3 regions of the Streptomyces sp. NPDC007917 genome follow, and region 1 is predicted to be linked to each of the others. Evidence: riboswitches for the same ligand, from Rfam matches in the RefSeq annotation. Region 1 holds a riboswitch; each other region holds the start of a gene.

Region 1 (4,512 bases):
TGGTTGGTGGCGGCGTTGGGGAACCAGCTGATGGTCAGGCTCAGCTTCTTGCCGTCCTTGGCGCGTATGCCGTCACCACTGGCTTTCCAGCCGGCCGCTTCCAGCAGGGACTTCGCCTTGGCCGCGTCGAAGGCGAGGTCCGAGGAGAGGTCGGTGTAGTCGGGCGTGGTGTGCGCCAGGACGCTGGTCGCCGGCTGGGTGCCGGTCGGGAACACGGTGTCGGCGATCTGCTTGCGGTCGATGGCCGCCAGGATCGCCTGACGCACCTTCACGTCCTTCAGCACTGGCCGCGAGTTGTTGACGCCGAGCCCGAAGACCACACCGGGGTTGGCCCGGCGCAGCAGGGTGACGTGACCGCCCCCGAGCGCCGCCTCGTTGGCCTTGCCGACGCTGCTGATCGCGTCCACCTGCCCGGACTGGAGGCTGCCCGCCCGCACCCCCGCCTCGGGGACGACCTTGAAGACCAGCTTGTCCAGGTAGGCCTCGCCCTTCTTGGCCCACCGCGAGGAGCCCCAGGCGTATCCGGTGCGCTTGGCCAGGGTGATCGACTGGTTCTGGACGTACTGCTTGAGCACGAACGGCCCCGACCCGATCACACCGTCGCTGCACTTCTGCTGCGGGGTCTTCTTCACGCTCGCCGACGACTCGATGCCCAGCGAGTGGGTCGAAGTCGCCTGGATGAACTGGGCGTTGGGCTCCTTGAAGGTCACCTTGACGGTGAGCGGGTCCACCGCGGTGGTGCTCTTGACGCCGCTGAGATAGCCCTGGGCGAGGACCCCGAGGGCGCCGAGCTTCGGCACCGCGTCGAAGTTGTCCTTGACCACCTGTGCGGTCAGCTGGGAGCCGTCGCTGAAGGTGACGCCCGAGCGCAGATGGAAGGTGAACTCCGTGGCGTCGGCGTTGATGTCCCAGCTCTTGGCGAGCCACGGCACGATCTTGCCGGTCCTGGGGTCCTGGTCGGTCAGGGAGTCCACGGTCTGGCGCACCGAGTAGATGCTCTCGTTGCTGCCGACCTGCTGTGGATCCACGCAGCCGGCGTCGGAACCCACCGCGAAGGTCAGGGTGCCGCCGGACTTCGGCCGGCTGCTTCCGCTACTGGAGTTGTCGCCCGAACCGCAGGCGGTCAGCAGAACACTGGTGGTCAGCAGGGCGGCGAGGGGCGCCCAGCGGGGGGCTCTGAAAGCCGGAAGTGCGTTCACGGAGGGTTCTCCTACTCGTGTCACCAGGCATGGAGGCGCCGTACAAGGCACGACCGTGCATGGGTGTGCGGCCCCGGCCGGTACAAGACCGGTGGCGGGGAGGCGCTGTGCAGACAGGGATCAGGGGGGAGCGGGGGGCAGCCGCAGGCGGGTGCGGTGACGACTGGCGCGTGCCCGGACTACGACCGGCGGCGGAAGGGGCCGTCAGGCCTGACAGAGACAGCTGGTCGAGCGCTTGAGGTCGATGTGGCGCCGGCGCGAGAACCGGGAGAACACGGTGGCGCCGGCGAAGCGAGCGCTGAGGTCACCACCGTGCCGCATGCCGATCCTCCCCATTTCCGGCCCCGGTCACGGGGCCACGCGCTTGCGGGATCGTCGGTGATCCCGCCGGGCTTTCACCTGGAGCACCCCACCGCGCGGGAGGGTTGCCGGTCAGCGAGCCAGGGCTTGACGCTGACACTCAATGCCGTTCGTGATCGTACGGAGGGCTCTTGTCGTACGTCAATGCCGGAAAGCGACGCCCGCAGGGGCAGTGGGACCGGCACCGGGTCCGGCTCAGGAACCGCCGCGCTCGCGGGGGATCTTCTGGCCGGCCTCGATCGCCACCGGCAGCCGGTTCTCGGCCGGGGGCAGCGGGCAGGTGGCCAGGTCTGTGTAGGCGCACGGCAGGTTCGTGGCGCGGTTGAAGTCCAGGACGACCGTGCCGTCGGCGGCGGGCGGCTCCAGGGCGAGGGCCCGGTTGGCGGCGTAGGTGGTGACCCCGGAGGTCTCGTCGGTGAACAGCACCGTCAGCCGGCCCGCACCATGGCCGGGGAACGCGGTCAGCGACAGCGGGCGCCCGTCCAGCTCGAACTCGATCCTGCCCGGAGCGTCGTACACATGCTCAAGGCCCTCGACCGCGGCGCCCACGGTGGTCGGCCGCGGCGTGTCGAAGGGGATGTAGCGGCCCGTCACGGCCCAGCGCGGGTCGGGGGCGTAGGCGGGCGTTCCGGTGAAGGCCGTGCGCAGCGGCGCGTCCGGGTGCCGGGGGCGCACGATGTCGTTGCCGCCGCGCTTGGCGACCTCGATGACGGCGTCTCCCCACACGGCGTCGACGCTGCCGCGTTCGGGAAGGACGCCGAAGTGGTGTTCCCCGTGCACCGGCGTTCCGTCGACGACCAGTTCCTCGTCGTCGTCGAGGTCTACGACGACCCCGTCGGGGCCGGTGCGCCACGCGCCGGGCGCGTCGGCGAAGCGCTGGGGCCGGTCGTCGAGCCAGTGCAGGCCGGTGATCGCCAGGAACCCGTGCGGGTCGGCGAGCCGGGCCTCCTGGGCGCGGTGCCACTCCAGCCAGTTCTCGGTGAAGGCACGGAAGTCGGTCGTGGTGGCCTCGGTGGTCATGAGTTCTCCTTCGTCACAGGGGTGCAGTGGGGCCGGTCGGGCCGTCGGTTCGACCGGCGTGCTCAGCGGGCCAGTTCGCCGAGGAGTCGCCAGGTGCGTCGGCGGTCGGCTTCTCCCGCGATCTCAGTGCCCGTGAACACGACCTCGGTGGCGCCGGCGTCGCGGTAACGGCGTACCTCGGCCTCGACGGTCTTCTCGTCGCCGATCACGGCCAGGTCGGCGGCCCGCCGGCCGCCGGAGAGTTCGATGACCCGGGCGTAGGACGGGATCTGTTCGTAGAACGCGAGGTTCTCGGTGGCCTTGGCCCGCACCGCCTCCACGTTGTCGGTGACCACCCCGGGTACCAGGGCCACGACCCTGGGCGCGGGGCGGCCGGCGGCCTCGGCGGCTGCGGTCAGGGCGGGCACGATGTGGTCCGCCAGGGCGCGCGGTCCCGCCAGGTAGGGCAGGATTCCGTCCGCCAGCCCACCGCTGACCCGCAGCGCCTGCGGCCCCATCGCGGCGACCAGCACGGGGACGCCGCTCTCGGCACCTGGTACCCGCGCCGGGACCGGGGTGGTCGCGGTGATCAGCTCACCGTGGAAATCGGCCGTGCCGGTCTCGGTCAACTGCCGCAGTGCGGTGAGGAATTCACGCAGGCGGGCGATGGGGCGTTCGAAGGGCAGGCCGAAGCCGGTCTCCGTCAGCAGTTTCGTGCCCAGGGCCAGGCCGAGGTGGTAGCGGCCGTGGGTCGCGGCCTGGGCGGTCTGGGCCTGGCTGGAGACCAGCAGCGGGTGGCGGCCGAAGACGGGGATCGCGGAGGTCCCGACCTGCAGTCCGGGCGCCTCGCGTCCGACGATCGCCGCGAGCTGGGGTGAGTCCGCGCCGAAGGTCTGCCCGAACCAGGCCGACTGCAGACCGGCGCCCGCGGCTTCCTGGGCCAGTTGTACGGTGGCGTCGACCTGGTTCGGCGCGTCGGACGCGTTGAGCGCTACTCCAACAGTCATGTCAGTCAGAACGGGCGTCGGCCGGACCCGCATTCCGGTCCGTGTGTGACAGCTTCTTGTCAGTCATGTGTACTCAGTCCTGAGTGGAAGGGCCGTCCCGGTGCTCAGCCCGCCTGCCGTCGGTCCGGCGCGGACCGGTGCGCGAGGGGTGCGCGCAGGCCGAGGTTCTCGCGCAGGGTGGTGCCGGTGTACTCGGTGCGGTAGATCCCGCGTTCCTGCAGTTCCGGGACGGGGTGCCGACGTGCCCGCGCTGCGGGCCGAGCGCGATGGCGGTCTCGCGCAGCGACCAGCCGTGCGCCTCTGCCTCGCCCGCCATTCGGCCACGACCGCGCGCGGATCGGTGATGCGCCGGGCGCCGAAGGAGCCGTCGTTCTCGGTGACGACCGGATCCTCCTTCGGCAGCGGCCCGTCGGCGTCGCTGTGGCCGGCCGACCGCCCGCAGCCGGCGCCGGATGTCGTCGGCGAAAGCCAGTGCGTCGTCGAAGTCGTTGCCGTGCGCGGAGAAGATGACGTCGGCGTTGCGTGCGGCGAAGTCGCGCCCCTCGCCGGAGTCACCGGCCTGGAAGATCACGGGGTGGCCCTGGGCGCTGCGCGGCAGGGTGGGGGCGAGGTCGACGTCGCTCCCGCGCCCGCGCGGCCGCGTCGGCGACCAGGGGGCGTCCCCAGGCGCGGGCCGCCTCGGGACGTTCCTCCTCCGTCACCACCCACCCGGCGCGGCCGGCGGAGATGTGGTCCAGGGACGCCAACTTGGCTGAGACATGGAAGGGTTGGGCATACGTGACGGGGACGACGGGCGCGATCCCGATGGTGCTGGTGGACGCCGCGACGAAGGTCGCCCGCTCGACCGCGCCGATACGGCCCACGGGGTTTGGTGAGGCGCCGGGCGGCAGTACGCCGTCATCCAGGGTGATCAGGGTGAACCCGGCGTTCTCGGCGATGGCGGCGAC
Region 2 (4,512 bases), on a different contig from region 1:
CCTGCCCTGCGGTTCCTTGCCCCGCACGGCCGGACGGACCTCACCGACCCGATCCTTCTGTCACTCTCACTCTCAGAGTGCTAACGCCAATGATTAGCACTCGACCCCTGAGAGTGCAAGCGCCCGAAGGGCTACGAGAGAAGACTCGCTGGTCATGGAGGTGGAACGAGCTGCGGCGGTGATCGTCTGCGGCCACGTCAAAGGGCCCGCTCCCCCTGGGGGTACGGGCCCTCTGAACAGTCCAGTCAGCTGCTTCGCGTCGGCGCGCTTCAGCCAACAGCCACGCGGACCATGTCCGCCTGCGGCCCCTTCTGACCCTGCGAGATCTCGAACTCGACCCGCTGGCCTTCCTCGAGGGTGCGGTAACCGTCCATCTGGATCGCGCTGTAGTGGACGAACACGTCCGCACCACCGTCGACCGCGATGAAGCCGTACCCCTTCTCCGCGTTGAACCACTTGACGGTGCCCTGAGCCATTCCTAACTCCCCTATTGCTGGCCCTTGCGCAGGACCGCACTCCGCGGACCCGGGTCAGACCTCACCCCCCGAGTCGAGGGGGGTGTGCGCCGGAACGCGTCGACCGCCGCTGAATGTATCTGTCCCACTGCCCTGTGCAACAGGTCAATCGGACGAGAATTCTGGCGACGGTCGAACGGTAATAAGCGGCGAATTCCAGCGAATCCGGGGCAAGCCGGGCCGGACATAGGGGATCAACCCGGCAATTCGCGCGCACACCTTGCGCACAAGTTGACGAGTTCTCATATGTGGTCGGCGCGGGGCCGACAGGAGGAGAACGGTTTAACTGTATCGCGGTTCCACACACGGAATCGCCCCGTCCGTTTCTATCAGGACGGGGCGATTCCGTTTAACCCGGGGTCGCGGATTCCGTTTAACCCGGGGTCAGCGCGGGTGATGACCGGCTCAGCAGCCGCCCGCGACCGCCGGAATGATCGAGACACCGGCGCCGTCCGGGGTCGCCGTCTCCAGGCCCTCCGCGAAGCGCACGTCGTCGTCGTTGACGTAGACGTTCACGAAACGGCGCAGCTTGCCGGTGTCGTCCAGGACGCGGGCCGCGATGCCCTGGTGGTTGCGGTCGAGGTCGGCCAGGACCTCGGCAAGGGTCGCCCCTTCGGCGCTGACCTCGGCCTGCCCGCCGGTGTAGGTGCGCAGGATGGTGGGGATCCGGACATTGACGCTCATGAGGGTTTCACCTTCTGTCGGAAGTGCTGCGGGAAGCGAGGGCGAATTCGAGGGGCGAATTCAAGCCAGCTGGTGTGAGCCGGGCCGGTTCAGGCCAGACCAGCCTCGCGGAACGCGTCGAGACTCGGGCGGATCACCGCCGTGGGCCCACTCGTCGGGGCGACCGCGTCGAGTGTCTTGAGGCCGTCTCCGGTGTTGAGCACGACGGTGGTGAGGGCGGGGTCCAGCACCCCGTTCTCGAGGAGCTTCTTCGTCACGCCCAGGGTCACCCCGCCCGCGGTCTCCGCGAAGATCCCCTCCGTACGGGCCAGCAGCTTGATCGCGTCGACGACCTGCTCGTCGTTCACGTCCTCCACCGCCCCGCCCGTACGGCGCGCGATGTCCAGCACATACGGCCCGTCCGCCGGGTTGCCGATCGCCAGCGACTTGGCGATGGTGTTCGGCTTCTGCGGCCGCACCACGTCATGGCCGGCCTTGAAGGCGGTGGAGACCGGGGAGCAGCCCTCGGCCTGGGCGCCGAAGATCTTGTACGGCTTGTCCTCGACCAGGCCGAGCGCGATGAGCTCCTTCAGCCCCTTGTCGATCTTGGTGAGCTGCGAACCGGACGCGATCGGGATGACGAGCTGGTCCGGCAGCCGCCAGCCGAGCTGTTCACAGATCTCGTACGCGAGGGTCTTGGACCCCTCCGCGTAGTACGGGCGCAGGTTGACGTTGACAAAGCCCCAGCCCTCGCCCGCCGGGTCGCCGATCAGCTCGCTGCAGAAGCGGTTGACGTCGTCGTACGTGCCCTCGATGGCGACCAGCTCACCGCCGTAGACCGCGGCCATGACGACCTTGCCCTGCTCCAGGTCGTGCGGGATGAAGGTGCACGAGCGCAGCCCGGCGCGGGCGGCCGCGGCGCCGACCGCGCCCGCGAGGTTGCCGGTGGAGGAGCAGGAGAGAGTGGTGAAGCCGAAGGCGCGGGCGGCCTCGACGGCCTGGGCGACCACGCGGTCCTTGAAGGAGTGCGTCGGGTTCCCGGAGTCGTCCTTGATGTGCAGCTCGCCGGTCACACCCAGCTCGCGGGCCAGGTTGTCGGCCTTCACCAGCTTGGTGAAGCCGGGGTTCAGATTGGGCTTGTCGGCCACGTCCGCCGGGACGGGCAGCAGCGGGGCGTAGCGCCAGATGTTGTTCGGCCCGGCCTCGATCCGCTTGCGCAGCCCCTCGGGGTCGCCGGTCGGCAGGTCGTACGCGACTTCGAGCGGTCCGAAACACTCCGCACAGGCGAAGATGGGGCCGAGGGGGAAGCGCTCACCGCACTCGCGACAGGACAGGGCGACGGCGGGGCCGAGCGAGACGGAAGAGGTGGTCGAGCTTTCAACAGCTTGCACAGCCATGGAGGCGAGGCCCTTTCTCCTCATCTTCCTCACGGCGCGTCTCGCCGCGAGCCGGAATTGGCACCTTCCCAAGCCGGGGCCCCGCTTCGGTGAAGAATCAGGACCGGCTGGAGGGTTGCCGGGGCTTCAACGGGCCGGATCCCTCTGCCCCTCTGGATGAGCGGTATGACGTCGGGCTGCCCCGGCGTGTTTGTCGCACCGGGACCCCCGATACAGGGCGGTCACGTGCGCTGTTCAAGACTGTAACCGAAGACCCGGATGGTTAAGACAGTCGTCCGAAGCGCGAGATGGATCACAGCTGACGTGTGCGGAGCACAACAGGGAGGCATGGCCGTGCTGGAAGAGGTGGAACGCTGGCTGGAGGAGCGGTCCTGGTCCGCCGACGACCGTCCGCTCGACCGGCTGCTGGCCGCCAAGCGCGCCACGGGCCGGACCGTGAGCGTCGTGCTGCCCGCCCTCAACGAGGAGGCGACGGTCGGCGAGATCGCCGCGACCATACGCCGTGAGCTGATGGGCCAGGCCGCGCCGCTGGTCGACGAGCTGGTGGTGGTGGACTCCGGGTCCACCGACCGCACCTCCGAGGTCGCCGCGGCGGCCGGGGCGAGGGTCGTGCACCGCGACTCCCTGCTGCCCGAGCTGCCGGCGCTGCCCGGCAAGGGCGAGGTGCTGTGGCGCTCGCTGCTGGCGACCAGCGGCGACATCATCTGCTTCATAGACGCCGACCTGCGGGAATTCGACGCCCGCTTCGTCTCCGGGGTCGTCGGCCCGCTGCTGACCGACCCGGACGTGCACCTGGTGAAGGGGATGTACGACCGGCCGCTCGGCCCCGGGCTCGGCGCACCCGCCTCCGGCGGGGCGGCCGGCCAGGGCGGGCGGGTCACCGAGCTGGTCGCCCGGCCGCTGCTCAATCTGCACTGGCCGCGGCTGGCCGGTTTCGTCCAGCCGCTCGGCGGCGAGTACGCGGCGCGCCGCTCGCTGCTCGAGCGGCTGCCCTTCCCCGTCGGATACGGGGTGGAGCTCGCCATTCTGATCGATTCGCTGCACACGGTCGGGCTCGACGGGCTCGCCCAGGTGGACCTCGGGGTGCGCAAACACCGCCACCAGGACCCGCAGGCGCTCGGCCGGATGGCAGCCACGATCTACCGCACGGCCCAGCTTCGGCTGGCCCGCGGGCATCTGGTGCGGCCGCGGCTGACCCAGTTCGACCGGGGCGAGGCCGGTTTCGTGGCGCGGACGAGCGATGTGGACACGGAGGAGCGGCCGCCGATGATCGAGATCCCGGAGTACGCGGAGCGGTGGGCGGCGTGACGCCCGGCCGCCCCGGTGCCGCTGTCCGGGGCAAGAGACCGTACACACGTTTGCGCGACTCGTGAGGTGGCTAGGTACGCGACATGGCCTCTGAGCACAGCGCTGCACAGGTCCTGGTCGCGTCCAACCGCGGCCCGGTCTCGTACACCCTGCGGGAGGACGGTTCGCTCGACGCCAGGCGCGGCGGCGGCGGGCTGGTCTCCGGTCTCAGTGCGATAGGGCCGGACGCCGGGGCCGTATGGGTCTGCGCGGCGCTCGGCGACGGCGACCGCGAGGCGGCCCGGCGCGCCGGGACCGGGCATCTGGACGCCGGCGACACCGGCGGGCAGCTGGTGCGGATGCTCGACATCGCGCCGGAGGTCTTCGACGCCGCGTACAACGGCATCGCGAACTCGGTGCTGTGGTTCGTCCACCACCTGCTCTACCAGACGCCGCTGGAGCCGGTCTTCGGCGCGGAGTTCCGCGCCCAGTGGGACGCCTACCAGGCGTACAACGCGGCCTTCGCGGACGCCCTCGCCCAGGAGGCCGCCGACGGCGCCGCCGTGCTGGTCCAGGACTACCACCTGGCGCTGGTGCCGGGGCTGCTCCGCGAGCGCCGGCCCGACCTGCGGATCGGCCACTTCTCGCAC
Region 3 (4,512 bases), on a different contig from region 1:
GTTCGCGATCGGGGTCTACCCCTTCATCGAGTCCTGGATCACCGGCGACAAGCGCGAGCACCACATCCTGGACCGCCCGCGCAACGTCCCGACCCGTACGGCCTTCGGTGTCGCCTGGCTGACCGCCTACCTGGTGATGCTGGTCGGTGGTGGAAACGACCTGTGGGCCACCCACTTCCACCTGTCGATCAACTCGATCACCTGGTTCGTCCGGATCGGCTTCTTCGCCGGCCCGGTGCTGGCCTTCATCGTCACCAAGCGGATCTGCCTGGGTCTGCAGCGGCGCGACAAGGAGAAGGTGCTGCACGGCCGCGAGACCGGCATCATCAAGCGGCTGCCGCACGGCGAGTTCATCGAGGTGCACGAGCCGCTGTCGCAGGAGGACCTGCACAAGCTCACCCAGCATGAGCAGCCCAAGCCGTACGAGGTCGGCCCCGCGGTCGACGAGAACGGGGTCCGCCGGAAGATAAAGGGTTCGCAGAAGCTCCGGGCCAAGCTGTCCAAGGGCTACTACGGCGGGGACAACGTGATCCCCAAGCCGACCGTCGAGGAGTACAAGGAGATCACCAGCGGCCACGGCCACCACTGATCCCCTCAGCGAACACCTCAGCTGTACGCCACACACCAGGGCCCCGGCCCGGACCACACGGTCCGGGCCGGGGCCCTGGGCCATGTCCGGGCACCCGGGCTTCCCGCGGGGCGTCCGGGACCCGGGCACGGGGCCGCGTGCCCGGCCCGCGCCGATAGGCTTGCCAGGGGCCGTTGAACTGCGCGGACCCTTCCTTCCCCAGCCGAGACGCAGGAGCGGACCATGGACGTTGTGACCCCAGCCGGAGGCGACAACCGCGCGACGGCCCGCACCTGGCCGGACGTGCTCGACTCGCTGCTGCTCGGCCACGACCTCACCGCCGACGACACCGCCTGGGTCATGGACCGGATCATGCGCGGCGAGGCCAGCGACGCGCAGATCGCCGGCTTCGCGGTCGCGCTGCGCGCCAAGGGCGCGACCGTCGCGGAGGTGTCCGGCCTGGTCCGCACCATGTACGAGCACGCGAACGTGATCGAGGTCCCCGGGGCCACCGTCGACATCGTCGGCACCGGAGGCGACCGCGCCAAGACCGTCAACATCTCCACCATGTCCGCGCTCGTGGTGGCAGGCACCGGCGCCAAGGTGGTCAAGCACGGCAACCGCGCCGCGTCCTCCGCCAGCGGCTCCTCCGACGTCCTCGCCAAGCTCGGCGTCAACCTGGACCTGACGCCGCGGCGGGTGGCCGAGGTCGCCGAGGAAGCCGGCATCACGTTCTGCTTCGCGGTGAAGTTCCACCCCTCGCTGCGCCACGTCGGGACCGCGCGCAGCGAGCTCGGCATCCCCACCATCTTCAACTTCCTCGGCCCGCTCACCAACCCGGCCCGGGTGCGCGCCCAGGCCACCGGGGTCGCGGACGCCCGCATGGCGCCCATCATGGCCGGCGTGCTCGCCGAGCGCGGCACCTCCGCGCTGGTCGTCCGCGGCGACGACGGCCTGGACGAGCTGACCGTCACCTCGACCTCCCAGGTGTGGGTGGTCGAGGGCGGCACCGTACGCCAGGAGACCTTCGACCCGCGCGACGTCGGCATCGGCCTGGTCCCGGTGGACGCCCTGCGCGGCGCCGACCCCTCGTACAACGCGGACGTCGCCCGGCGGCTGCTCGCGGGCGAGCGCGGGCCGGTCCGCGACGCGGTCCTGCTCAACTCGGCGGCAGCCCTGGTCGCACTGGAGGGCGGACCGGGCGCCAAGCCCCTCGCGGAGCGCATCGCGGCGGGTGTCGAGAAGGCGGCCGAATCCATCGACTCGGGCGAGGCCCGAGCCGCCCTGGAACGGTGGGTGCTGGCCACGAACGCGTAACCGACCCTGGCGACGCGACGCGACGCGGCCCGGCCCGCGGCGCCGGGCCGCCCGCGGCGTGCCTGTTCCCCACCCCGCCACTCCCCGCCCCTTCCCCCCTGTCGTTCCGCGGCTCCGCCGCGCGGGGGGGACGGGGCGGGCCCTCGCGGGCGGGTGTGTCCGTATCGCGGACAGGGATCTCGGTTTGTGGCAGGGCATGGCATACTCCTGCGCAGGTCACGAGCGACAGCGACTTCGGCCCCGGCCCGCTGTCCGGCAACCCTCCGTCCGTGGCGGGGTGCCCCGGGTGATGACCAGGCCGCAGGCAGCGAGGTCTGCGGCAAGCGCGGACCCCTCGCGAAACCCAGGGGTCCTGGTTGTCGAGGGAGTTCTTCCGTGATGCAGCGAATGCGCTAGGGCCGACGGCCCCTTTCCCCCTCATCTCGCGCGGTCCCGTCCGCGCGGTGAGTTTCTTTTCCACGTGCCCGGCGGCGGGCTGCCGCCTGCGCGCGTGACGCATTCACCTCTTCGTCCTCCCGGGAGACTTCGCCATGTCCGCGACCGCCGCTGCCTCCACCGCCCCCGCCGCCACCACCGCCACCCCCTCCCCGCTGCCCGTCCTCGGCCGCGATGTCCTCGTCCCGCTGGTCACCGGCGGCGAGGTCGGCTACGCCGCGCTGGACTACGCCGCCAGCGCCCCCGCCCTGCAGCGGGTCTGGGACGACATCGCGGCCTACGCCCCGTACTACGGCAGCGTGCACCGCGGGGCCGGCTATCTCTCGCAGCTGTCCACCGACCTGTTCGAGAACAGCCGCAAGGATGTCGCCGCCTTCCTCGGCTGCCGCCCCGACGACCACGTGATCTTCACCCGCGCCACCACCGACTCGCTCAACCTCCTCGCCGCCGCGCTCCCCCAGGGCACCCGGGTGTTCGTGTTCGAGACGGAGCACCACGCCTCGCTGCTGCCGTGGGAGCAGCGGGAGGGCGTCGAGGTCGGCTATCTGAGCGCGCCGCGCTCCCCGCGGCAGGCCGTCGAGACGCTGGAGCGGGCGCTGGCCGACTGGCGGGCCGAGGCGGGCACGGGCGGTGCGGCGCTGGTGTGCGTGACGGGTGCTTCGAATGTGACGGGTGAGCTGTGGCCGGTGCGGGAGCTGGCGCGGGCGGCGCACGCACACGGCGCCCGGATCGTGCTGGACGCCGCGCAGCTCGCACCGCACCACCCCGTGGACATCGCCGCCCTGGACGTCGACTGGGTCGCGTTCTCCGGGCACAAGCTGTACGCGCCCTTCGGGGCCGGTGTGCTCGCGGGGCGCGCGGACTGGCTGCGCGAGGCGCGGCCGTATCTGGCGGGCGGCGGCGCCAGCCGCAAGGTGGCCCGGGCGGACGACGGCGGGGTGGACGTGGAGTGGCACACCACCGAGGCCCGGCACGAGGCGGGCTCGCCGAACGTCATCGGGGCGTACGCGATCGCCTCGGCCTGCAAGGCGCTGACCGAGGCCGGGTTCGAGTCCCTGGTGGCGCGGGAGCGGCAGCTGATCGCCAAGGTCCGCGCGGGGCTGGCCGAGGTGCCCGAGGTGCGGGTCCTGTCGCTGTTCGGCGACGACGCCCCCCGGGTGGGGGTCATCTCGTTCGTCGTGGAGGGCTGGAACAGCTCCCACTTCGCGGCGGCGCTCTCCGCGGAGTACGGCATCGGCGTGCGCGACGGCCTGTTCTGCGCGCATCCGCTGGTGCGCACCCTGCTGGGCGGTGAGCCCGGGGAGGCGGGCGAGTGCGGCGCCCCGGAGGCCGCGCCGGGGGAGCGGTCGCTGAACGCGATCCGCGTCAGCTTCGGAGCGGGCACCCCGGACGAGCACGTCGAGCGGTTCGTCGGCGCGGTGAAGGAGCTGGTCCGGGACGGCGCGAAGTGGAGCTACCGCACCGAGGACGGGCGCTGCGTCCCGGACCGCGGCTGACGTCCGGCGAGATGCCTCAGCCGTCGAGGCCGATCGCGAAGGCGGCCTCGAGGTCGTGCTGGGAGTAGGTGCGGAAGGCGATGTGGGTCTCCGTGGAGGCCACGCCCGGCACCTTGCTGATCCGGCCCGGGATGACGTCCGCGAGGTCGTCGTGCCGGGCCACCCGCACCATCGCGATCAGATCGTGCGCCCCGGTGACCGAGTAGACCTCGCTCACGCCGTCGAGCGCGGCGATCTGCTCGGCGATCTCGGGGATCTGGTCCACGCTGGTCTTGATGAGCACGATCGAAGTGATCACGGCTGGCTTTCTCCCTCGCTGGACCTGACTGCCCTGCTCACTCTAGTCGTCCGCCCGAAGCGGGCCCACGCGTAGAGGAACCCGAGGCTGAAGCCCACGAGGTGGGCGAGGTAGGCGACGCCGGGCCGGTCGTCGGCCCCGCGGGCGGCCAGCCACTGCAGCGCGACCCAGAAGATCAGCACCACCCAGGCGGGGAAGCGCAGCGGCAGGAAGAACAGAAACGGGAAGAGGCTGGTCACCCGGGCCCGGGGGAACAGCCACAGAAAGGCGCCGAGGACCCCGGAGATGGCCCCGGAGGCGCCGACCAGGGTCTCGGTGGAGCCGGCGTGCGCCGCCGCGTAGCCGAGCAGCGCCAGATAGCCGGTGGCGAGGTAGAAGAGAGCGAAGTGGATCCGCCC

What was found. A riboswitch is a leader RNA that binds a small molecule or an ion and turns the genes downstream of it on or off. The one in region 1 is predicted to bind S-adenosylmethionine.
Region 2: linked by a shared signal. The riboswitch ahead of thrC (threonine synthase) and the one ahead of ACFZDL_RS46205 (putative leader peptide) in region 1 are both predicted to bind S-adenosylmethionine.
Region 3: linked by a shared signal. The riboswitch ahead of ACFZDL_RS11540 (aminotransferase class V-fold PLP-dependent enzyme) and the one ahead of ACFZDL_RS46205 (putative leader peptide) in region 1 are both predicted to bind S-adenosylmethionine.

The regions. Positions count from the first base shown of each region.
Region 1 covers NZ_JBIBKK010000049.1:4,417-8,928, reverse strand. Annotated here, with positions in the region: gene ACFZDL_RS46210 (ABC transporter substrate-binding protein) at 1-1,199, opposite strand, end outside; gene ACFZDL_RS46205 (putative leader peptide) at 1,404-1,520, opposite strand; SAM riboswitch class IV at 1,555-1,667, opposite strand; gene ACFZDL_RS46200 (DUF1684 domain-containing protein) at 1,755-2,579, opposite strand; gene ACFZDL_RS46195 (LLM class F420-dependent oxidoreductase) at 2,642-3,565, opposite strand; gene ACFZDL_RS46190 (LLM class flavin-dependent oxidoreductase) at 4,117-4,512, opposite strand, start outside.
Region 2 covers NZ_JBIBKK010000008.1:160,423-164,934, reverse strand. Annotated here, with positions in the region: gene ACFZDL_RS17865 (cold-shock protein) at 270-476, opposite strand; gene ACFZDL_RS17860 (MoaD/ThiS family protein) at 921-1,199, opposite strand; gene thrC (threonine synthase) at 1,289-2,575, opposite strand; SAM riboswitch class I at 2,593-2,738, opposite strand; gene ACFZDL_RS17850 (glucosyl-3-phosphoglycerate synthase) at 2,909-3,883, shown strand; gene ACFZDL_RS17845 (trehalose-6-phosphate synthase) at 3,967-4,512, shown strand, end outside.
Region 3 covers NZ_JBIBKK010000005.1:255,907-260,418, forward strand. Annotated here, with positions in the region: gene ACFZDL_RS11530 (cytochrome bc complex cytochrome b subunit) at 1-589, shown strand, start outside; gene trpD (anthranilate phosphoribosyltransferase) at 812-1,885, shown strand; SAM riboswitch class IV at 2,100-2,217, shown strand; gene ACFZDL_RS11540 (aminotransferase class V-fold PLP-dependent enzyme) at 2,416-3,816, shown strand; gene ACFZDL_RS11545 (Lrp/AsnC ligand binding domain-containing protein) at 3,833-4,114, opposite strand; gene ACFZDL_RS11550 (rhomboid family intramembrane serine protease) at 4,111-4,512, opposite strand, start outside.